Linked DNA regions of Rhodopseudomonas palustris. The protein of the gene in region 1 interacts with the protein of each later gene in a pairwise test. Links are inferred from orthologs where the notes say so. Each region holds a gene or a part of one and is shown on either strand. Other genes may lie near its edges.

Region 1 (7,676 bases):
CGAGCTGTGGATGCAGAAAACTAAGGGTATGGAAAAAGCTGTTGCTCCATCAAATGGAAGAACAAAATAGAAATCGTTGGTCGTTGGTTGATCAAAGATACTGAAATAGAGCCGTTCCGCTCTGACTTTTGATGGTGCGGCTATTTCATTCGTGGAGGCGTGTTCCGCGATTGTGAACTCTCTTAGTAGTTTGCTGATTCCTAGGTAAACTGGTTGATTGCGGTCTAATGGCTTGCAGATGCCGATGTGATCTGCATCCACTGGAATGGTTTCGGAGTCTGCTGTGCCGGGGTCCGCAGAGAGTCTGTCGACAATGATCCCAAAGTTTTTCGTTCTGTGCGTTTCATAATAAGAGGCGGTTACTATCCCAAGGCTATTGGCCGTTCGCTGATAGTTCGTTCGAAGCTGGTCTAGTTCATCGCTGCCCGATCGGAGTAGTTTGATATACTTGGAGCTGAGTCGCGGCAGAAAATAGCTCAGCGCTGAAGCGGTGCCGGAGCCGGAATGAGGCGTTGCCAAGAAAATGACTAGCCGGATGCTTTCCGCAATTTTTTTCCAGGCGGGATTGGAAGACTCAAGTCCAGTTCTAATGACTTGTTTTATAAGAAGGCCCCCTAGGCTGTGGGTAACGAATGCGATTTGTCTCTCGCCAAAGTTGTAAGAGGCTAGGTAGTGGAGAATTGACTTGGAGCGCTCATACAACGACATTTCCTTTTTAGCCCAGCTTTCAAGAATGTCAGTCGGATATCCGAGAGTGTAGACATTCAGCGTGGGGACATCTTCGCAAATCCACTTCGGCCAGAACCCTCCTAGGGGATCTCTTGATTGTGTGGAGGTCCAAGTGGTTTCGAGGTGCCCGCAGAGTCCATGAACGTAGATGGCATCAGCGATTCCAGTGCGGGCTGATACTCTCGCAAGAGTGAACGTGTTGGCCATATTAATAACTAATACATCAATTGCCTTGAGTGTCCTGAGATCGTAATCACCTGACAGTTTGGCCCCGAAAGAACCGGGCGCGGACCGCAAGAGTCCGAGCGCCCGGTTCCGGTGGTCACGCCGCGTCCGAGCGGGTTTGATGGTGTCGCCAAACGACCAATCGAACCTCAAGGACAAACGATCATGACCTCCAAGGACAAGATAGCACGGCGCAAGCTCTCGTTGCTGGAGCTGGCCACGGATCTTCAGAACGTCAGCCGCGCCTGCAAGGTGATGGGTTATTCCCGGCAGCAGTTCTACGAGATCCGCCGCAACTTCCAGACCTTCGGCGCCGAAGGCCTGATCGACCGGCTGCCCGGCGCCAGGGGGCCGCATCCCAACCGCGTCTCGGCCGAGATCGAGGCAGCCGTGCTCGACCACGCCCTGGTGCACCCGTGCCACGGCGCGGTGCGTGTCGAGCAGGAGCTGCGGCTGAAAGGCCTGCAGGTCTCCGCCGGCGGCATCCGCGGGGTGTGGCAGCGCCATGGCCTGCTGACCAAGCACGAGCGGCTGCTGCGGCTGGAGAAGACCACCGCCGAGCGCACCATCGAGCTCTCGGACGAACAGACAAGGCTGCTCGAACGGTTCTCGCCCGAGTTCCGGGAGCGCCACATCGAGGCCCCGCACACCGGCAGCCTCGTCGCCGTCGACACTTTCTTCGTCGGCACGCTCAAGGGTGTCGGCAAGGTCTATCTGCAGACCGCGATCGACTGCCATAGCCGCTACGCCTTCGCCCGGCTCTACTCCAGCAAGCTGCCGGTCACCGCCGTGCATTTGATGAACAACGACGTGCTGCCGACCTTCGAGGCGCACGACGCCAAAATCGAGACCGTGCTGTCCGACAACGGCCGGGAGTTCTGCGGCCGGCCCGACCAGCATCCCTACGAGCTGTTCCTGCAGCTCGAGGACATCGACCACCGCACCACACGGGTGAAGCGGCCGCAGTCCAACGGCATCGTCGAGCGGCTGCACCGCACCCTGCTCGACGAGCACTTCCGGGTCGAGGGTCGCCGCACCTGGTTCGAAACCATCGACGAGATGCAGACCGTTCTCGACGACTACCTGGTCGGCTACAATCAGCGCCGGCCGCACCAGGGCCGCGGCATGAACGGCCGCACACCGGCCACCGCCTTCGTCGAAGGGCTGCCCACGTCACAGCAAAGGAAGGAGGGAAAGAAAGCCGGAAAACAAGCCACCAAAGTAGCCGCCTGACGCCGCCCGCTCACCGCGGCACTGTCAGCCGATTACCCTCTCTGTACACCTTGAGTGAACCTAAACCACTTCGCCTCTCGCCGCCGCCGCCGCGTTCCTGATCCCGGCGATGTTGGCCTTGTACGCCTCCACCGTGCCGCCCTTGAACACCGCGCTGCCGGCCACGAATGCGTTCGCACCCGCTGCGGCGAGTTCGCCGGCGACCTTGTCGGAGACGCCGCCGTCGACTTCGATGTCGATCGGGCGGCCGGCCACCATGGCGCGGATCTGCTTGATCTTCTGAACCGCGCTCGGGATGAACGCCTGGCCGCCGAAGCCGGGGTTCACCGACATCACCAGCACCAGGTCGATGTCGTCGAGCACGTATTCGATCGCGCTCGGGTGCGTGCCGGGATTGAGCGAGACGCCGGCCTTCTTGCCGAGCGCGCGGATTGCCTGCAGCGAGCGGTGCAGATGCGGGCCGGCTTCGGCGTGCACGGTGATGATGTCGCAGCCGGCCTTGGCGAAGGCCTCCAGATACGGATCGCACGGCGCGATCATCAGATGGGCGTCGAACACCTTCTTGGTGTGCGGCCGCATCGCCTTGATCACGTCCGGGCCGTAGGAAATGTTCGGCACGAAATGGCCGTCCATCACGTCGAGATGGATCCAATCGCAGCCGGCGGTATCGACCGCGCGGACCTCTTCGCCGAGCTTGGAAAAATCCGAGGCGAGGATCGAGGGCGCAATGGCGAGCGGACGGAGCGCGAAGGAGGACATCAGGGCTTCCAGGTGCGTGTGGGGTGGATCAGCTTCGCTACCACGCCGCGCCGTCTCCCCGCAAATCGAGGGCGCAAGCACGGGCCGCGCAGGCTCGGCAGGTTGTGCCGGATGGGGCAGAAATTGCCGTCCCGCCCGCGCGGGGCGCGCGAAAAACACCAGCATTTACCGATGCTTCGCAGCTGGCACGGCGATTGCTTATCGCAGGGGTGGAATGATCCGTGCGTAGTTGCCGGCCGCGGCCAGCGGTGTAATGCGGAGCTTCGATCATGCTGCCTGCCATTGGCGCGCTGGGCGCGCTGTCCGGACTGCTCAATACGCTGAGCTCGACGTCGAAATCGTCGTCGCAGACCACCAGCTTCACCAACCCGTTCGCCAGCTCGAGCAGCAGCACGAGCACGTCGTCGTTCCCGACCCTGTCGACCAGCGGCACCGGCTCGTTTCCGTCGAGCGGGCTGTCGCAGGAGACCATGCAGGCGCTGCTCGATGCGCAAAGCCAGCAGTCGACCTCCAGCTCCAACTCGACCGCCTCAAAGACGCGCGACTCCGCGCTGAAGGATCTGTTCAAGCAGATCGACGCCGACGGCGACGGCTCGATCACCAAGAGCGAATTCGAGAACGCGCTCGGCGCCGGCGGCACCAATGTCGCCAATGCCGACAAGGTGTTCGGCAAGATGGACGCCAACAACGACGGCAAGGTCAGCATGGACGAGATGTCCTCGGCGCTGAAGAGCGGCCGTCGGCATCATGCGCATGGCGGTGGTGGAGCGAACGGTGGCAACGGCGGTGGCGGCAGCAGCGATCCGCTACTGCAGGCGCTGTCCGGCTCGTCCTCGACCAGCGTCACCAATTCCGATGGCAGCGTGACCACCTCCGTCACCTACTCGGACGGCAGCAAGGTGACGATGACCTCGGCGGCGACCGGCTCGTCGTCGAGCAGCGCCACCTCGTCGTACAATTTCGTCGAGCAGCTGATCCAGCGCCAGGCGTCGCAGATCCAGGCGGCCTCGGCCAAGTCGCTGTCGGTCAGCGCCTGATCACCGACGCTTGGTCCCGATGATGAATTGCCCGGCTCGGCCCGACAATTCATCGCCCTCGACAAGCCGAATGATGATCAACGTGCGCGTGATGAACCCGCGGATGACGACATCGAACGGCGCAGCACTGTTGCCTCAGATTATCGCTTCGAGCCGAACCGGTCGCGCCACGCCGGCTGCGCGTCCTTGAACGGCAGCGCGGTGGCCTCATAGACGCCGCGAGCGATTGCCCGCGCCACCGTGTTGGCCGCGATGGTGCCGAGCTCGGTGAGACCTGCGAGCGGCTCGACCGGTTTGACGCCGGTCGCCGCGGCGAACACCACGTCGCCATCGAGCGGCGCATGCACCGGGTAGATCGCGCGGGCGAACCCGGTCTGCGCCAGCATCGCCAGCCGCTTCACCTGCGGCTTGGTGAGGTTCGCGTCGGTCACCACCGCGACCAGCGTGGTGTTCTCGATCGCGCTCGCTGCCGCCGCGCCCTTCAGTCGCACCTTCAGCATGTCCGGCGTGAAGCTGTCCGGCATCCCGAGCCCGCCGAATTCGCCGTCCTGTTCAAACGGTGCCGACCAGAACCACGGGCCGTCGCCGATCGTGGCGCTGCCGATCGCGTTGACCACCGCGATAGCGCCGACGGTGACGCCGCCGGGCGTGGTTGCTGACGCCGAGCCCAGCCCGCCCTTCAGCGTTGCCGTGGTGGCGCCGAGGCCGGCGCCGACGCTGCCCAGCGCGAAGCTGTCGCCGGCGGCGTCCGCGGCCGCGTAGCCGAGGTCGCGATACGGCGAGAACCGGCCCCAGGCCTTGTCGCCGCCGTTGATCATGTCGAACACCACCGCGCCCGGCACGATCGGAATCGTCGCATTGCCGATCGCAAAGCCGCGTCCGCGCTCTGCGAGCCAGGCCTGCACGCCGCCGCCGGAATCGAGCCCGAATGCCGAGCCGCCCGACAGCGTGAAGCCGTCGATCTGCTCGACGGTGTTCACCGGTTCCAGCAGCGCGCCGTCGCGAATCCCAGGACCGCCGCCGCGCACGTCGATCGAAGCGACCGCGGGCTTGTCGAACAGGATCGCGGTAACGCCGGAAGCGAGCTTGTGGTCGTGCGCATGGCCGACGCGGACGCCGGCGACATCGGTGATGAGATTGTGCAAGATGGATCCGTCCGAGAGCTGAGCGAAGGCCGACATTGTCGGCATAAACAATTGGTCGAAGCAATCCCTCACGGTGCGATCACAAGGCGCGGAACGATGACGCAGCGGCTTGCATGGGCTTTACGCGCGGGTGCATGTAGCCGGCCATGATCCACGACGTCTCGATCCCCGCCGCCCTGATCGCCGGTCTGGTCAGCTTCCTGTCGCCCTGTGTGCTGCCGCTGGTGCCGCCGTACCTGATCTATCTGACCGGTGCGACCATCGAACACGTCGCCGCCGACGAAGCCGAGCGCACCTCGAAGCGTGCGGTGATGATCTCTGCGGCGATGTTCGTGCTCGGCTTCTCCACCGTGTTCGTCGCGCTCGGCGCCAGCGCGAGCCTCGTCGGCACCTTGATCCGCGCCTATTCGGCGCAGCTCGCGATCGTCGCCGGCGTCGTGATCATCCTGATGGGCCTGCACTTCCTTGGGCTGACGCGGATCAACATCCTGATGCGCGAAGGCCGCCTGCCGATTCCGAAGCCGGTCGGGTTGTGGGGCGCTTACGTGATGGGCCTAGCGTTTGCGTTCGGCTGGACGCCGTGCATCGGTCCGATCCTCGCTGCGATCCTGTCGGTGGCCGCGGCCGAAGCGACGGTGGCCAAGGGCGCAGGCCTGCTGGCGGTGTATTCGCTCGGCCTCGGCGTGCCGTTCCTGCTCGCCGCGCTGATGATCGAACAGTTCTCCGGCCTGTTCGCGCGCATGAAGAAACACCTCGCCACGGTCGAGCGGGCGATGGGCGTGCTGATGGTCCTCACCGGCATCGGCTTCCTCACCGGCGCCATCAGCGATGTCTCGATCTGGTTGCTGAATACGTTCCCGGCGCTGGGGAATATTGGGTAGGCGTCCTGCTCGCGGCCGGGCATCGAACCGAAATCCCTCGTCATCGCCGGGCTCGACCCGGCGATCCATCATCCCTGCAATTCCATGATGCAAGCGCGCTCGCGGATGGATGCGCGGGTCAAGCCGGCGCATGACGCTGTGTGAGTGGTCGCGATCTTGGCCAAGAGTGGATGGTGGCGGTAATCAATTCTCGGCGTCATTGCCGGGCTTGACCCGGCGACCCATCATCCTTGTAACCTGGATGCAAGCGCGTTCGCGCTCGGATGGATACGCGGGTCAAGCCGGCGCATGACGCTGTGTGAGTGATTGCGGTCTTGGCCATGAGCGGATGGTGGCGGTAATTAATTCTTGGCGTTATTGCCGGGCTTGACCCGGTGACCCATCATCCTTGTAATTCCTTGATGCAAGCGCGTTCGCGCTTGGATGGATGCGCGGGTCAAGCCCGCGCATGACGTTGTGTGAGTGATCGGGGTCTTGGCCAAGAGCGGATAGTGGCGGTAATCAATTCTCGGCGTCATTGCCGGGCTTGACCCGGCAATCCATCCTCTTGAATGATGAAGCGGTTCAGCGAGGCTCTCGGTGGAGAGTCGGCATGGCCTATTGGGTCTACATCCTCGCCAGTGCTCCGGGCGGCACGCTGTATGTCGGCGTGACCAACGACCTCGTCCGCCGCACCTATGAGCATCGTGAAGGACTGGTCGAGGGTTTTACCCGCAAATACGACGTCAAACGTCTCGTCTACTTTGAAGCGCACGATAGCATCATCGCCGCCATTCAGCGCGAGAAGAACATCAAGCATTGGCCGCGCGAGTGGAAGATCGACCTGATCGTCCGCGGCAATCCGGACTGGGACGATCTCTACGAAGAAATCATTCGTTGATGGATGTGTGGGTCAAGCCCGCGCATGACGTCCGTACTGGGGGGCGATTCTGCTTTCACCCGCGTCATTGCCGGCTCGACCCGGCAATCCATCATCTTCCTAAGAGCCGATACGGCGTAGGCTTCTTTGTCCGAGAGCGGATGCGCGGGTTGAGCCCGCGCATGCCGTTGTTGTCGGTGTGAGGCTCGGCCTCACACCCCTTCGATCACCTTAAGGATTGATCTCGGCGTAGCCGCCCTTGGCGTCCCATTTGTAGACGACGTAGTCGATCGCCTTGATGTCGCCCTTGGCGTCGAACGCCATCTTGCCGAGCACGGTGTCCCAGTCGCCGGCCTTGATGGTCTCGATCACCTTCTTCGGGTCGGTCGACTTCGCCTTCTCGACCGCCTGCGACCACACTTGGAACGCCGCGTAGGTGTAGAGGGTGTAGCCTTCCGGATCGATGCCCTTGCCTTTGAAGGTTTCGACGATCTGCTTGGCGGTCGGCTTGTTGCGCGGGTCGGGGCCGAAGGTGAACAGCGTGCCTGCGGCGAGCGGACCGGTGATCGAGGCGAATTCCTTGTCGTTCATCGCGTCGCCGGCCATCATCACGGTGCTGAGGCCCTGGTCGCGCATCTGGCGCAGGATCAGGCCGGCCTCGCGGTGATAACCGCCGATGTAGACCAGATCGATGGCGTCGCGCTTCAGCCGCGACACGATCGAGTTAAAGTCGTTGTCGCCCTTGTTGTAGGACTCGAACATCTTCTCCTGGAAGCCGGCCTTGTTCAGCGCCTTCTTGGTCTCGTCC
Region 2 (7,644 bases), 4.2 Mb from region 1 along the record:
GAGCAGCCCGGTACGCACGGCACCGACTTCGTCACTGCGCACGGCCCGTGCGCGCCGTCGATGGCGTTCCGCGTGGTCGATGCCAAGCAGGCCTATGAGCGCGCGATCTCGCTCGGCGCCGAACCGGCCGGCGTGACGGCCGCGCAGGCGACGCTGGACGCGCCAGCCATCAAGGGCATCGGCGGCAGTCTGCTGTATTTCGTCGACCGCTACGGTGCCAAGGGGTCGGCTTACGATGCCGAATTCGACTGGGTCGGTGCCCGCGACGCTCGGCCCGCCGGCGCCGGGCTCTATTACATCGATCACCTGACTCACAACGTCCATCGCGGCCGTATGGATGTCTGGACCGGGTTCTACGCCAAACTGTTCAACTTCCGGCAGATCCGCTTCTTCGACATCGAAGGTCGCGCTTCCGGCCTGTTCTCGCGGGCGCTGACCAGCCCGGACGGCAAGATCCGGATTCCGATCAACGAGGACGCCGGTGATTCAGGCCAGATCGAAGAGTATCTCAGCCTGTATCGCGGCGAGGGCATTCAGCATATCGCCTGCGGCTGCCGCGACATCTACAGCACGGTCGAAAGACTTCGTGCCGCCGGCCTGCCATTCATGCCGTCGCCGCCGGAGACGTATTTCGAACGCGTCGATGCACGGCTGCCGAAGCATGGTGAGGACGTCGCCCGGCTGCAGCGGAACGGCATCCTGATCGACGGTGAAGGCGTCGTCGACGGCGGTCAGACCAAGGTGCTACTGCAGATCTTCTCGGCGAATGCGATCGGCCCGATCTTCTTCGAATTCATCCAGCGCAAGGGCGACGATGGCTTCGGCGAAGGCAACTTCAAGGCGCTATTCGAGTCGATCGAAGAAGACCAGATCCGCCGCGGCGTGCTGAAAGCGGAGCGTGCGGCGTAGCGCGGACAAAGTGCCGCGATCGACGGATTAAGAGACGTTTGAATTCTTCCTCGTCGTGCCCTTGTGCCGGACATCCTTGAGCCGCGACGAAGACATGGATGGCCGGGACGAGCCCGGCCATGACAGAAGAAATGCGGCACCGCTTGATGCTCACACCAAGCGGTTCTAGTTCACCTACTACACGTCCACGGTCGCGTGCAGCGAGTTCTCCTGGATGAACTCACGGCGCGGTTCGACGACGTCGCCCATCAGCTTGGTGAAGATGTCGTCGGCCTCATCCACCTCGCGCACCTTTACCTGCAGCAGCGAGCGGGCGTTGGTGTCGAGCGTCGTCTCCCAGAGCTGGCTCGGATTCATCTCGCCGAGGCCTTTATAGCGCTGCAGCGCCACCCCCTTGCGGCCGGCGTCAGTCACCGCCTCGAACAGGCTGATCGGGCCGTGGATCGCGGTTTCGGCTTCCTTCCGTCGCAGCACGCCGGGACGCGGATACACTTCCTGGAGGACGGCCGCGTACTCATCGAGCTTGCGGGCGTCCGCCGAGCCGAGCAGCGCGTCGTCGATCGCTGCGACCTCCTTGACGCCGCGCACGGTGCGCTCGAATCTGAAGCCTTCACCTTCGGTGAAGTGTCCGACCCAGCCACGTTCGACTTCATCGGCCAGCGCGTCGAGCCGGCGCGCGATATAGGCCGCGGCCTCGTTGGCGGTCGCGATGTCCGTGGTGATGCGCGGACTGAGCACGCCGGCGATCGCCGCTTGTTCGACCACGGAACGATTGTAGCGGCTGTGCAGATTGTGCAGCGTCGAGCGGATCGCGCGCGCATCCTCGACCAGCGCCAGCAGGTCGCGTCCGCCGCGCACTTCGCCGTTGGCGAGCTTGAAGGCGCAGTCGTCGAGCCCGGTCGCGATCAGATAGTCTTCGAGCGCGCGTTCGTCCTTCAGATACTGCTCGGACTTGCCCCGTGTCACTTTGTAGAGCGGCGGCTGCGCGATGTAGAGATAGCCGCCCTCGATCAGCGCCGGCATCTGCCGGAAGAAGAACGTCAGCAGCAGCGTGCGGATGTGTGCGCCGTCGACGTCGGCGTCGGTCATCAGGATGATCTTGTGGTAGCGCAGCTTCGACAGGTCGAAATCTTCGCGGCCGATGCCTGTACCGAGCGCGGTGATCAGCGTGCCGATCTGCTCGGAGCTCAGCATCTTGTCGAAGCGCGCGCGCTCGACGTTGAGGATCTTGCCGCGCAGCGGGAGCACAGCCTGGAATTCGCGGTTGCGGCCCTGTTTGGCGGAGCCGCCTGCCGAGTCTCCCTCGACGATGAACAGTTCGGATTTGGCCGGATCGCGCTCCTGGCAGTCGGCGAGCTTGCCGGGCAGCGAGGCGATGTCGAGCGCGCCCTTGCGCCGCGTCAGCTCGCGCGCCTTGCGGGCGGCTTCGCGGGCAGCCGCAGCTTCAACCACCTTGCCGATCACGATCTTGGCCTCGGAGGGATGTTCTTCCAGCCAGGCAGCGAGAGCTTCGTTGATGACGTTTTCGACCACCGGACGCACTTCCGAGGACACCAGCTTGTCCTTGGTCTGCGACGAGAACTTCGGGTCGGGCACCTTCACCGACAGCACGGCGGTGAGGCCTTCGCGGCAGTCGTCGCCGGTCAGCGCAACCTTTTCCTTCTTGGAGCCGGCCTCGGCATAGCCGGTGATCTGCCGCGTCAGCGCGGCGCGGAAGCCGGCCAGATGGGTGCCGCCGTCGCGCTGCGGGATGTTGTTGGTGAAGCACAGCACGTTCTCATGATACGTGTCGTTCCACCACAGCGCGGCTTCGACCATGATGCCGTTCAGTTCGGCGCCGATCACCACCGGGGTCGGCACGATCGGCTTCTTGTTGCGATCGAGATACTTGACGAATTCGGTGACGCCGCCCTCGTAGCGCATCTCTTCGCGCTTCTCGACCGCGTGGCGCATGTCGGACAGCACGATGTAGACGCCTGAATTGAGGAAGGCGAGTTCGCGTAGCCGGTGCTCCAGCGTAGCGAAGTCATATTCGATGTGCGTGAACGTTTCGGCCGATGCGTAGAACGTCACCTCGGTGCCGCGTTTGCCATTGGCGTCGCCGACGACTTTCAGTGGTGCAACCGCGTCGCCATGGGCGAATTCGATGTAGTGCTCCTTGTCGTTGCGCCACACCCGCAGCAACAGCTTGCTCGACAGCGCGTTGACCACCGAGACGCCGACGCCGTGCAGGCCGCCCGACACCTTGTACGAGTTCTGGTCGAATTTTCCGCCGGCGTGCAGCTGGGTCATGATGACCTCGGCCGCCGACACACCTTCGCCCTTGTGAATGTCGACCGGAATGCCGCGGCCGTCGTCGCGCACCGTCACCGAGCCGTCGGCGTTGAGGATCACCTCGACGCGGCTGGCATGGCCGGCCAGCGCCTCGTCGATCGCGTTGTCGACGACTTCGTACACCATGTGGTGCAGGCCGGAGCCGTCGTCGGTGTCGCCGATATACATGCCCGGCCGCTTGCGAACGGCATCGAGGCCCTTCAGCACCCGGATCGATTCCGCGCCATATTCGGCCGGCGCGGGATGCACGGATTCGGCAGAGGGCTGCCGGGCAGGTTCAGTCATGCAGGGACCTTCAGGATTGCGATCGAATCGGCGTGCGCCATTCGCAGCGAAGCGCTTCTTTGTGCCATGAAAGGTGGGTCGTCACCAGCGCAAAGTCGTGCAGTTCAACCTGTTGAATAGATAGAGATTTTAGGCGCCTTCGCAAGCCTCGCGAAGGCCGATTTGGCGACCGCAGCAAACTGCCGCAAAGCTGCCGGCTTTGCACGTCTCAGCGCCTCATCCGCGCGGCCTGATTCGTCCGCTCTCGACGTCGAAAATGCCCGCAGCCGGACCGATTTCGGCGAACGCCATAGGATCGGCGCCGGTCATCCAGACCTGCGCGCCGAGCTTGCCGAGCTCGGTGAACAACGCTTCGCGTCGGCCGGGATCGAGATGCGCCACCACTTCGTCGAGCAGCAGCAGCGGCGTGATCGAAGTGGTCTCGGCGACGAGCTGCGCGTGCGCCAGCACCAGGCCGATCAGCAGCGCCTTCTGCTCGCCGGTGGAGGCATCGCGCGCCGGCATCGCCTTGGGCGCGTAGATCACTTCGAGATCGGTGAGGTGCGGGCCGTCGAGCGTCCGGCCAGCGGCGGCGTCGCGTCCGCGGCTGTCGCGCAGGATGGCGCGGTAGCGGTCCTCCACCGCGGTTGCCGGCTCGGAGGTCAGCGCGTTCTCCATCCAGCCGTCGAGCATGAGCTTGGCGGACGGAAACGCCGAGGTGGCGCCACGGGCATCGAGCATCGCGGCGAGCTTGAGCGCGGTCTGGCCGCGCTGGGCCGCCACCGCGATCGCCAGCTCGGCTGTTTCGCGCTCGATCGCGTCGAGCCAGTGCGAGTCGGCATTGCGGACGTCTTCCAGCAGGCGGTTGCGCGACCGCAGGCTGCGATCGAGCGCTGAGACCCGGGCCGAATGGCCGCTGTCGATCGCCAGCACCAAGCGGTCGAAAAATCGCCGGCGTTCCGAGGCCGCGCCCATGAACAGCCCGTCCATCGACGGCGTCAGCCACACCATGCGCAAATGGTCGCCGAACGCGGCAGCCGACCCGACGGGCTCGCGGTCGATCCGGCAGCGCCGCGTTGTGGTGGTGTCGCCGCGCGGCGGCTCGATCCCGGTGCCGAGCGTCGCCAGCCCGAGCGCGCCTTCGACCTCGGCCGATACCGCCCAGGAGCCGTCGCCCTCATGGTTGGCGACGTCTTCCAGCGTGGCCCGCCGCAGGCCGCGGCCCGGCGACAGAAATGAGATCGCCTCCAGGCAATTGGTCTTGCCAGCCCCGTTCGGCCCCACCAGCACCACCTGGTCGGCGGTCGTGGTCAGTGACGCTCCGCGATAATTCCGAAAATGCGTCAGCGTTAGGCGTGTGATGCGGGCGGCGGTCATAGACGACGTTCGTGCTCTGAAGCTCATTGCCGGGCTCGACCCGGCAATCCATCGTCCGCGTCAGCGGACAATTCATCGTAGAGATCGTCACTCCGAATTACCCGTCCTCCCGCTGACAAAAGCGTCCGCCACGATCAGTCGCGAGGATGGAATTCATCCGAAGAGGATGGATTGCCGGGTCGAGCCCGGCAATGACGCATCATCGAGACGGTGAGCGCCGAGGCCGTTGAAAGCGCGCCTCGACTACACCCGCATCGGCATCAGGACGTACAGCGCGCTCTTGGAGTCGCGGTCCTGAATCAAGGTCGGCGAGCCGGGGTCGGCGAGCTTGAGCACGGCGACTTCGCCTTCGATCTGCGCAGCGATGTCGAGCAGGTAACGTGAGTTGAAGCCGATATCGAGCGGGTCGGACGCGTATTCGACTTCGAGTTCTTCGGTCGCGCTGCCGGAATCCGGATTGGTCACCGACAGCACCAGCTTGCCGGCGGACAGCGCCAGTTTCACGGCGCGGCCGCGTTCGGAAGAGATCGTCGAAACGCGGTCGACCGCGGCTTCGAAGTCCTTCTTGTCAACCAGCAGTTCCTTGTCGTTGTTCTGCGGGATCACCCGGCCGTAGTCAGGGAAGGTGCCGTCGATCAACTTGGAGGTCAGCACGACGTTGCCGAGCGTGAAGCGGATCTTGCCGGTCGACAGTTCGATGCCGATCTCGGCTTCGGTGTCTTCGATCAGCCGCTGCACTTCGCCCACGGTCTTGCGCGGCACGATCACGCCCGGCATGCCGTCGGCGCCGCTCGGCAGCGTCAGGTCGAGCTGCGCCAGCCGGTGGCCGTCGGTCGCGACCGCGCGCAAGCTAGATGCTTTGGGGCTACCGGCGGTGTGCAGATAGATACCGTTGAGATAGTAGCGAGTCTCTTCGGTCGAGATCGCGAACTGGGTGCGATCGATCAGCCGCTTGACGTCGGAGGCTGGCAGCCGGAAGGCGTGGCTCATCTCGCCAGCGGCAAGATCCGGGAAGTCGCTCTCCGGCAGCGTTTGCAGCGTGAACCGCGAGCGGCCGGCGCGGATCGCCAGCACCGAACGATCGCCGTCGCTTTCGAGCACGATCTGCGAGCCGTCCGGCAGCTTTCGGACGATGTCGTAGAACATGTGCGCCGGCACGGTCGTCGAACCCGCTGTCGCGGTTTCGGCCGGCAACGTCTCGGTGACCTCGAGGTCGAGGTCGGTCGCTTTCAGCGCGAGCTGCGCGTTCTCGGCTCGCACCAGCACGTTGCCGAGGATCGGGATGGTGTTGCGGCGCTCGACCACGCGATGCACGTGGCTCAGCGACTTCAACAGTTGCGCGCGTTCGACCGTGACCTTCATTACAAAACCCGCCTGCTCCGCGCCCACATCGTGTGATGAAGCTGCCGGATATGATGGAGGGGCCCGGCAGCCGGATGCGGCGCCAAGGCCATTGGCACCCGCTGAGGTCGCCCGGACCCGCGGGGGGTCCGCAGGGTGGCGTGGTTGTGCGGAGGACGCAAGAGCACGTGGCCGCCGCCGACGCAAATTTCCCCGAGATTCGCCCGAGAACGGCGCCGGCTGCAGCGAGCGCCTTACTCCTGAAGCTGGCGCTTCAGGGATTCCACTTCGTCCGACAGCGTGGTGTCCTTGGACACCAGCCCTTCGATCTTGCGCACGGCATGCAGCACCGTGGTGTGGTCGCGTCCGCCAAAGCGGCGGCCGATCTCCGGTAGCGAACGCAGCGTCAGCGTCTTGGCCAGATACATCGCGACCTGGCGCGGCCGCACCACATTGGCGGTCCGGCGCGACGACAGCAGGTCGGAGCGGCTGACATTGTACTGCCGCGCGACGATGCGCTGGATATCTTCGATCTTGATGCGCTTCGGCTCGGACGGGCGGATCAGGTCGCGCACTTCGTGCTCGGCCATTTCCAGCGTCACCGGCTGATTGTTCAGCTTGGAGTGCGCCAGCAGGCGATTGATCGCGCCTTCTAGGTCGCGGCCATTATGCGTGATGGTGCGGGCGAGATATTCGAGCACCGGCTGCGGTACGTCGAAACTGGCATGGTGGGTGCGGGCCGCGACCACGCGCGAGCGCAGGATGCCGAGGCGCAAATCTTCGCCCAGCGGCGCCATCTCGACCACGAGACCACCCGCGAGCCGCGAGCGCACCCGCTCGTCGAGGCTTTCCAGATCGGCCGGCGGCCGGTCGGCGGCGACCACCACCTGGCGGCCGGCGTCGATCAACGCGTTCAGCGTGTGACAGAACTCGGCCTGGGTGGTCTTGCCCTGTAGGAATTGCAGATCGTCGATCACCAGCACGTCGATGCCGCGCAGCGCTTCCTTGAAGGCGAGCGAGGTCTGCGTCTTCAGCGCCGCGACGAAGCCGTACATGAACTTCTCTGCGGTGAGATACAGCACCTTGCGTTCGGTGCCGGCATTCCCGGCCCAGGTCACCGCCTGCAGCAGATGGGTTTTGCCGAGGCCGACGCCGGAGTGAATGTAGAGCGGATTGAACATCACCGGGTCGCCGCGGCGGCCTTCGGCCACCTGCTTGGCGGCGGCGTGCGCCAGCGTATTGGAGCGGCCGACCACGAAGCTCGCAAAGGTCAGGCGTGGATCCAGCGGCGAGCCGCCGAGCGCATCGTGATTGGCCGATACCGGCGTTGCGCCGTTGCTGCGTTCAGCCGACGGACGCTGCTCGTCGCGGCGGCTCTCCACCGGCGCGGGCGCTTCCTTGGCGGGTGCTGCACAGCGC
Region 3 (7,670 bases), 1.1 Mb from region 1 along the record:
CGCCACCGGGCTGTCGCGCGGGCCGCGGGCCAGCGCCATCGCAGCGTTCGGCTCGACCATCGGCATCGTGCCGCACATGGCGGCCGCGATCCTCGGTCTCGCCGCCCTGCTCCACACCAGCGCGGTAGCGTTCCAGCTCTTCAAATATCTCGGCGTCGCTTATCTGCTGTACATGGCGTGGAAGACGCTTGGCGAGCGCGGACCGCTCAGCGTCGACAGCGACGTCGGAGCCCCCTCGGCGCTGCAGATGACGGTGACCGGCGTGCTGATCAACATCCTCAATCCGAAGCTGTCGATCTTCTTCCTCGCCTTCCTGCCGCAATTCGTCTCGGCCGATGATGCCCATCCGCTCGGACGAATGATCGAGCTCAGCGGCATCTTCATGCTGATGACGTTCGTAGTGTTCGTGATCTACGGCCTGTTCGCCGCGTGGCTGCGCGACCACGTCATCACCCGGCCGCAAGTGATGACCTGGCTCCGCCGCAGCTTCGCCGCCGCCTTCGTCGCACTCGGCGCCAAGCTGGCGACCGCGGAGCGGTGAGCTCATCCAGCGTCATTGCGAGCGAAGCGAAGCAAGCCAGAAATCCGGCGCACCGCCCGCTGGATTGCTTCGTCGGCTACGCCGCCTCGCAATGACGAAGTGTATCACGTCCGCGCGCGGATCTCGTTGAGCAGGAAGTTGCCGAGCCGCTTGCCGCGATTGCGCAGCACCTTGAGAACGCCCTGGTCGACGAAATAGGTCAGCAGAATGCTGTCCCGCGTCTCAACGCCTGCAGGAACGGTGTCGGCTGAATGCCAGCTGTGCTTGTCGACCGCGAAGGCATAGCCCGAATTCGGCGCGAACTTCATTTGCCGCGCCTTCGGCATCGACCCGTCCGATAGAACATCATGGAAGATCGTGCCGATGTCGGTGTGGGCTTCGTCCCGCGGCAGATACAGCTGCACGGTGATGCCCTTCCAATGCGTGTCGGTATGCGGCGTAATCTTATAGCCGGGCACATCGCGGGTCAGGATCGGGATCGGAAACATTCCGACGTCCTGCGCGTCCGGGCCAAATCGCTTCTCCAGCGCCGGCGCCAGCTTGCGGCGGAATGCGTTCTTCACCGGCTCCGAACACAGCGCATCTCCGACCATGCGCCAGACCGAGCGCTGCTGCGGCGGCAGGTGCCGGATGTATTCGGGAAACAAATCGATCTTCACGCGGGTATGGGTGCCGTCGGCGAGATCGTTGCCTTTGCTGCGGCCGTGCATCGGCCGGTAGTCGGTGTTGCGCGGCAGCGCCTGAAGCATCGCCGCGTACACCAGCGCGGGAAAGATCCCGACAAATTCGAGGTGATAGAACGGCTCCATCACCACAGCGGCGGCCTCGATCGCACCGACGATGTGGTTGATCAACGCAGCGGTCGCCTCCGCCAGTTCCGACGGACGCTGCTCAGCCATCTGATCCATGCTGCTTTCCCTGCTTGCCGCTCTGGCTGAGACTAACTCTTGTTCTCAACCAGAGCCAGCATGTTTCGCAGGCGATCGCGGCGATTATTTGGTCGGATCGATCAGGTACTTTTCGCCCGTGGCGCGCTTGTTGTAGGCGGCGATGGCATCGAGGGTCAGAGCTTCCTTCAGCGACACGATCTTGGTGTAGTGGCTGGCGAAGGTAGTCTTGAGTTCGGCGGCAACGCGGGCGCGGAGCTTGGCCGCGTCGGCCGCACCGATCTTCTGCAGGAACGGGAACAGCAGCCAGCCGCCGGCCGCCCAGGCGAAGCCGAAATTGCGCACAATCTCGGTCGGCTTGGTATCGAGGCTGCCGTAGATGTACACCTGCTTCAGCACGTTCGAGCCATAGCGGCTGTACGGTCCGGTTGCGGTCTTGCCGATCGCGGCTTCCATGCAGCTCAGGATCTGGCCTGCGAGCCGGCCGCCGCCGATCGCGTCGAACGCGATGGTGGCTCCGGTCTTGACCAGCGCGTCTGTGAGATCATCGAGGAAGGTCGGCGCGGTGGAGTCGACCACGTACTTGGCGCCGATATCACGGAGCAGCTTGGCCTGCGCTTCGCTGCGGACGATGTTGACCAGATCGATGCCGTCCTTGAGGCAGATCCGGTTCAGCATCTGGCCGAGGTTCGACGCCGCGGCGGTGTGCACCAGCGCCTTGTGACCTTCGCGCTTCATCGTCTCGGTCATGCCGAGCGCGGTCAGCGGATTGACGAAGCATGACGCGCCTTCGGCCGCGGTGGTGCCGTCGGCCAGCTTCAGACAGTCGGCCGCTTTGATCAGGCGATACTGCGCGTACATCGCGCCGCCGATCATCGCCACGGTCTTGCCGAGCAGCGCCTGCGCTGCATCCGAGCTGCCGGCCTTGATCACCGTGCCGGCGCCCTCATTGCCCACCGGCATCGACTCGTCGAGCCGCGCGGCCATTGCCTTCATGGCGGCTTCGGGCACCTTGGCGGTGATTACCGGCGCGTCCGCCGTGCCGGACGCTTTCGCGGTCGACATGTCGGCGGCGCCGAACAGCAGGCCGAGATCGGAGGGATTGATCGGGGTGGCTTCGACCCGGACCACGACCTCGTCGGGGCCGGGCTCGGGAACGCTCACCGGCAGCAGCGAAACTTCGAGGTCACCGCTCGCCTTGATCAGCGAGCGCAGTTGCAGTCCGGTGGTCTCACTCACGCGTCGTCTCCCTGCTTGTTGTCAGCGCGGCCGCACCTTGGGGCAGCCGCGCGCAGGGTTCAAGGCCGCGCTGATAACCTATCCGTCATTGCGAGGAGCGAAGCGACGAAGCAATTCAGTTCCGACATCCGGCCTCTGGATTGCTTCGCTTCGCTCGCAATGACGCGGTTCTAGTTCAGCGGAACGCCTTCAGCGCCGCCTTGCCGGCGTAGTGCGCGCTGGAGCCGAGCTCCTGCTCGATGCGCAGCAGCTGGTTGTACTTCGAGGTGCGGTCGGCACGCGCCAGCGAGCCGGTCTTGATCTGTCCGCAATTGGTGGCGACCGCGAGATCGGCGATGGTGGAATCCTCGGTCTCGCCCGAGCGATGCGACATCACCGCGGTGTAGCCGGCCTTGTGCGCCATCTCGACGGCGGCCAGCGTTTCGGTCAGCGTGCCGATCTGGTTGACCTTGATCAGGATCGAGTTGGCGCGGCCGTTCTTGATGCCGTCCGCGAGCCGGGTGACGTTGGTGACGAAAAGGTCGTCGCCGACGAGCTGGCACTTGCCGCCGATCAGATCGGTCAGCTCCTTCCAGCCGTCCATATCGTCTTCGCTCATGCCGTCTTCGATCGACACGATCGGATAGCGCGCGACCAGATCGGCGAGGTACTTGGCCTGCTCCGAGCGCGAGCGGGTCTTGTTCTCGCCGCCATAGACGTAGGAACCGTCCTTGAAGAACTCGGTGGCGGCGCAGTCGAGCGCCAGCATCACGTCGTCGCCGGCCTTGTAGCCGGCCTTGCCGATCGCGGCCATGACGAAGTCGAGCGCCGCATCGGCCGACGGCAGGTTCGGCGCGAAGCCGCCTTCATCGCCGACATTGGTGTTGTGGCCGGCCTTCTTCAGTTCACCCTTGAGGGTGTGGAAGATCTCCGAGCCGCAGCGCAGCGCGTCGGCGAAGGTCGGCGCGCCGACCGGCATGATCATGAATTCCTGGAAGTCGATCGGGTTGTCGGCATGCACGCCGCCGTTGACGATGTTCATCATCGGCACCGGCAGAGTGCGGGCCGAGGTGCCGCCGACATAGCGATACAGCGGCATGTCGTAGGACGCCGCCGCCGCCTTCGCCGCGGCCAGCGAGACGCCGAGGATGGCGTTGGCGCCGATCCGGCCCTTGTTCGGGGTGCCGTCGAGCTCGATCATGGTCTGATCGAGCTGCACCTGCTGTTCGGCGTCCATGCCGCCGAGCGCGTCGAACAGCTCGCCGTTGACGGCCTCGACCGCCTTCTGCACGCCCTTGCCAAGATAGCGGGCCTTGTCGCCGTCGCGCAGCTCGACCGCCTCGTGCGCGCCGGTGGAGGCGCCCGACGGCACGGCGGCGCGGCCGACCGAGCCGTCCTCGAGCACCACGTCGACTTCGACGGTCGGATTGCCGCGGCTGTCGAGAATTTCGCGGCCGATGATGTCGACGATGGCGGTCATGAATGCCTCTTGATCGGATGGAGGGAATGGAGTTGCGCCGCTTCTACAGCATGGCTCCGGGCACGAAAAGGCCGCTCGCCCGCTCCATGAGGCCCGACAAACGGCGAACGCACCGGTTTTGCAACGGATTCCCCTGCCCCGGAAAATGCTCTAGGACGGCGGTAACGGAGACCACAAGTTCAAGCCATGTCGAAAACACCCCGCAAATCCGCCGCCTCCCCGTCCCTGCAGCTCGGCCAGGCCGTCGAATGGCCCGACCGGCCGGAAGCCGCCAAGCTCGACCGGGTGCCGAACCCGCAGAACGACACCAATTTCCTGGCGCGCTTCACCGCGCCGGAATTCACCTCGCTGTGCCCGGTGACCGGCCAGCCGGATTTCGCGCATCTGGTGATCGATTACGTCCCCGGCCCGTGGCTCTTGGAGTCGAAGTCGCTGAAGCTGTACCTCGCCTCCTTCCGCAACCACGGCGCTTTCCACGAAGACTGCACCGTGGCGATCGGCAAGCGGATCGCGACCGAGATCAAACCGAAATGGCTGCGCATCGGCGGCTACTGGTATCCGCGCGGCGGCATCCCGATCGACGTGTTCTGGCAGACCGGCAAACTGCCGAAAGACGTCTGGGTGCCCGATCAGGGCGTGCAGCCGTATCGCGGGCGCGGTTAGACCCGCACGGTTTCGTCCACCAGCAGCGGCGGCTCGTACAGATAGCGGGTGGCGCGGCGTTTGGCTTCGATGTCTTTCCAGACGCGATGGATCTGGTCGAGCGTCAGCCCGGCCGCCGGCGCCGCGACATCCGCCGTAATGCCGGCATTGAGCGCATATAGGCACAGATCCATGCGCTGATACGGCAGCGAGAAGTAGAACTCTTCCTGGGTCTGCGGCAACGACCAGGTGTCGGGGGGCGGCGGCCGCTGCCGGATCTCCTGCGGCACGCCGAGATGATCGGCGAGCTGATAGAGCTGCGACTTGTAGAGGTGCGATCGGCTTGAAGTCGGCAGCGCCGTCGATCGACGTGCGTCAACGTCGCACGTCTCGCAACAGCGTGGAACTTTTCGCACTCGCGAACGTTTGAACGGAACTGCAATGTTTAGGCGGAGAAGCGAGATTGAACCGGCGGCAAGTTCTGACCGGGCTGGCGGCGTTGCCGCTGTTGCAGGCAAAGCCCGATCCCGCCGCGGCGGACCGCTCTTCCTCGATCGACTTCGATCCCTGGATGGTGCGCAAGCTGGCGCGCGAGCTGGCGAGCAAACCTTATGAGGCACCCGACGGCTCGTTGCCGGCCTCGCTGAACGATCTGAGCTACGACGCCTACCGGTCGCTGCGCTTTCGACCCGAGCGCGCCATCTGGCGTGCCGAGAACCTGCCGTTTCAGGTCCAGTTCTTCCACCGCGGCTTTCTCTACAAGAACCGGGTGACGATCTTTGAAGTCGCCGATGGCAAGGCGCGTCACGTGCCGTATCGCGCGGACGATTTCTCGTTCGGCGACGTCGCACCGCCGCCGGATGCCGATCTCGGTTTTGCGGGGTTTCGGATTCACGCGCCGCTGCAGCGTGCGGACTATTACGACGAGGTCAGCGCCTTCCTCGGAGCGGCCTACTTTCGCGCCGTCACCAAGGGCGAGCGTTACGGCCTCTCTGCGCGCGGCCTGTCGATCGACACCGGCCAGTCGAGCGGCGAGGAATTCCCGCTGTTCAAGACATTCTGGCTCGAGCGCCCTGCTCCGGGCGCATCATCGATGGTGGTGCATGCGCTGCTCGACAGCAAGAGCGTCGCCGGCGCCTACCGCTTCACCATCCGCCCCGGCGACACCACGGTGTTCGACGTCGAGATGGCGCTTTATCCGCGCGTCGATCTGCAGCATGCCGGACTGGCGCCGATGACCAGCATGTTTCTGTTCGGCCCCAACGATCCGGCCGATACTCCGGACTTTCGCGCCGCGGTGCATGATTCCGACGGGCTCGCGATCTTCAACGGCAGCGGCGAAGAGCTGTGGCGGCCACTGTGCAATCCGAAGGATCTGCAGATCAGCTCGTTCGGTGATCGCAACCCGCGCGGCTTCGGCCTGATGCAGCGCGAACGCAGCTTCGCCAACTATCAGGATCTCGAATCCCGGTACGAGTTGCGGCCGAGCCTGTGGGCCGAGCCGATCGGCGACTGGACCGATGGCGCCGTGAAGCTGATCGAGATTCCCACCCGCGAAGAGGTGCACGACAATATCGCGTCGTTCTGGGAGCCGAAGCAGCCGCTACGCGCCAAGGGCGAACACATCTACACCTATCGGCTGCACTGGGGACCGGATGCGCCGAAGCCCAAGGGGCTCGCGCGGTTCGTGCGGACCGGCATCAGCGCGCGCGGCGACAATGAACGGTTGTTCGTGCTCGATCTCGCCGGCGACCGGCTGAAGACCGTCGATGCCGCCGCGGTCCGCGGCGTAGTCACCGCCGACAAGGGCGAGATCCGCAATATCGTGACCCAGCCGAACCCGGCGATGGGCGGATGGCGGCTCAGCTTCGACCTCGCGCAGGCGCGAGCCCCGGTCGAATTGCGGGCGGTCGTGTGCGAGGGCGACGCGGCGGTCTCGGAAGTTTGGCTATACCGATGGACGCCGTGATCGCGCCGCGGCACGAGGACTGTCGCGACGCCGAGCGCCGAGCCGAACCGCTGCCTGCGAACGCACCGTTGCCGATGCCGGTGCAGTCGTTGCTGCAGAGTCCCCGGGCTGGCGCCGTCCGATCGCCGGCGGCCTGGCGCCGCGTGCTGATCATGGTCGCGACCGCGGTGCTGTCCGCTGCGGGCATTTACGAGATGTATCAGGTGCTGCAGGTCGGCGGCATCACGGTTCTCGAAGGCGTGGTGTTGGTGCTGTTCGCCGCGCTGTTCGCCTGGGTCGCGCTGTCGTTCGTCTCGGCGCTCGCCGGCTTCGCCGTGCTGTGCTGCGGTTGGCGCGACGATCTCGGCATCATGCCGGATGGCTCTGTCCCGGCGGTCTCCTCGAGGATCGCGATGCTGCTGCCGACCTACAACGAAGACGCCCCGGTGGTGTTCGCGAGGCTGCAGGCGACGCGGCAATCGGTCGACGAAACCGGCCGCGGCGCGCAATTCGACTGGTTCGTGCTCAGCGACTCCACCGATCCGTCAGTGTGGATCGACGAAGAGCGCTGCTATGCCGAACTCGCCGCCACACACGACCGTCTGTACTATCGGCACCGGCCCCACAATACGGCACGCAAGTCCGGCAACATCGCCGACTGGGTGGAGCGCTTCGGCGGCGCTTACGACTTCATGGTCATCCTCGACGCCGACAGCGTGATGACCGGTGACGTGCTGGTGCGTATCGCCGCCGCGATGGAGACGAACAGCGACGTCGGATTGATCCAGACTCTGCCGGTCGTGGTTCAGGCGCGCACGCTGTTCGCGCGGGTCCAGCAATTCGCCGGCAGCATCTACGGGCCGATGATCGCCGCCGGCACCGCATGGTGGCACGGCTCCGAGAGCAACTATTGGGGCCACAATGCGATCATCCGGGTATCGGCGTTCGCGGGCA

The links.
Region 2: the proteins of rpe (region 1) and dnaN interact in binary tests that used the Escherichia coli proteins (3 or more experiments, as listed by UniProt). The link is inferred for Rhodopseudomonas palustris from one-to-one orthologs.
Region 3: the proteins of rpe (region 1) and eno interact in binary tests that used the Escherichia coli proteins (3 or more experiments, as listed by UniProt). The link is inferred for Rhodopseudomonas palustris from one-to-one orthologs.

What each region holds. Positions count from the first base shown.
Region 1 is NZ_CP058907.1:4,221,850-4,229,525, reverse strand. Bases 1,098-3,924 are described here. They hold rpe (ribulose-phosphate 3-epimerase), read right to left. Parts: upstream 2,947-3,924; coding sequence 2,248-2,946; downstream 1,098-2,247. Other genes in these bases: HZF03_RS19295 (EF-hand domain-containing protein), read left to right, coding at 3,216-3,924; HZF03_RS19305 (IS481 family transposase), read left to right, coding at 1,120-2,187. In the rest of the region: HZF03_RS19310 (esterase/lipase family protein), read right to left, coding at 1-936; more of HZF03_RS19295, read left to right, coding at 3,925-3,983; HZF03_RS19290 (P1 family peptidase), read right to left, coding at 4,124-5,128; HZF03_RS19285 (cytochrome c biogenesis CcdA family protein), read left to right, coding at 5,275-6,009; HZF03_RS19280 (GIY-YIG nuclease family protein), read left to right, coding at 6,602-6,889; HZF03_RS19275 (branched-chain amino acid ABC transporter substrate-binding protein), read right to left, coding at 7,100-7,676. UniProt on the Escherichia coli protein: Catalyzes the reversible epimerization of D-ribulose 5-phosphate to D-xylulose 5-phosphate.
Region 2 is NZ_CP058907.1:255-7,898, reverse strand. The notes cover bases 4,188-6,982. They hold dnaN (DNA polymerase III subunit beta), read right to left. Parts: upstream 6,247-6,982; coding sequence 5,128-6,246; downstream 4,188-5,127. Other genes in these bases: dnaA (chromosomal replication initiator protein DnaA), read right to left, coding at 6,480-6,982; recF (DNA replication/repair protein RecF), read right to left, coding at 4,188-4,884. Also shown: hppD (4-hydroxyphenylpyruvate dioxygenase), read left to right, coding at 1-909; gyrB (DNA topoisomerase (ATP-hydrolyzing) subunit B), read right to left, coding at 1,087-3,528; more of recF, read right to left, coding at 3,745-4,187; more of dnaA, read right to left, coding at 6,983-7,644. UniProt on the Escherichia coli protein: Confers DNA tethering and processivity to DNA polymerases and other proteins. Acts as a clamp, forming a ring around DNA (a reaction catalyzed by the clamp-loading complex) which diffuses in an ATP-independent manner freely and bidirectionally along dsDNA.
Region 3 is NZ_CP058907.1:3,165,000-3,172,669, forward strand. The notes cover bases 1,985-4,805. They hold eno (phosphopyruvate hydratase), read right to left. Parts: upstream 4,127-4,805; coding sequence 2,843-4,126; downstream 1,985-2,842. Other genes in these bases: HZF03_RS14490 (zinc-binding dehydrogenase), read right to left, coding at 1,985-2,667; queF (preQ(1) synthase), read left to right, coding at 4,313-4,789. Outside these bases: HZF03_RS14480 (LysE family translocator), read left to right, coding at 1-541; HZF03_RS14485 (hypothetical protein), read right to left, coding at 646-1,449; more of HZF03_RS14490, read right to left, coding at 1,534-1,984; HZF03_RS14510 (glucan biosynthesis protein G), read left to right, coding at 5,232-6,737; glucans biosynthesis glucosyltransferase MdoH, read left to right, coding at 6,725-7,670. UniProt on the Escherichia coli protein: Catalyzes the reversible conversion of 2-phosphoglycerate (2-PG) into phosphoenolpyruvate (PEP). It is essential for the degradation of carbohydrates via glycolysis.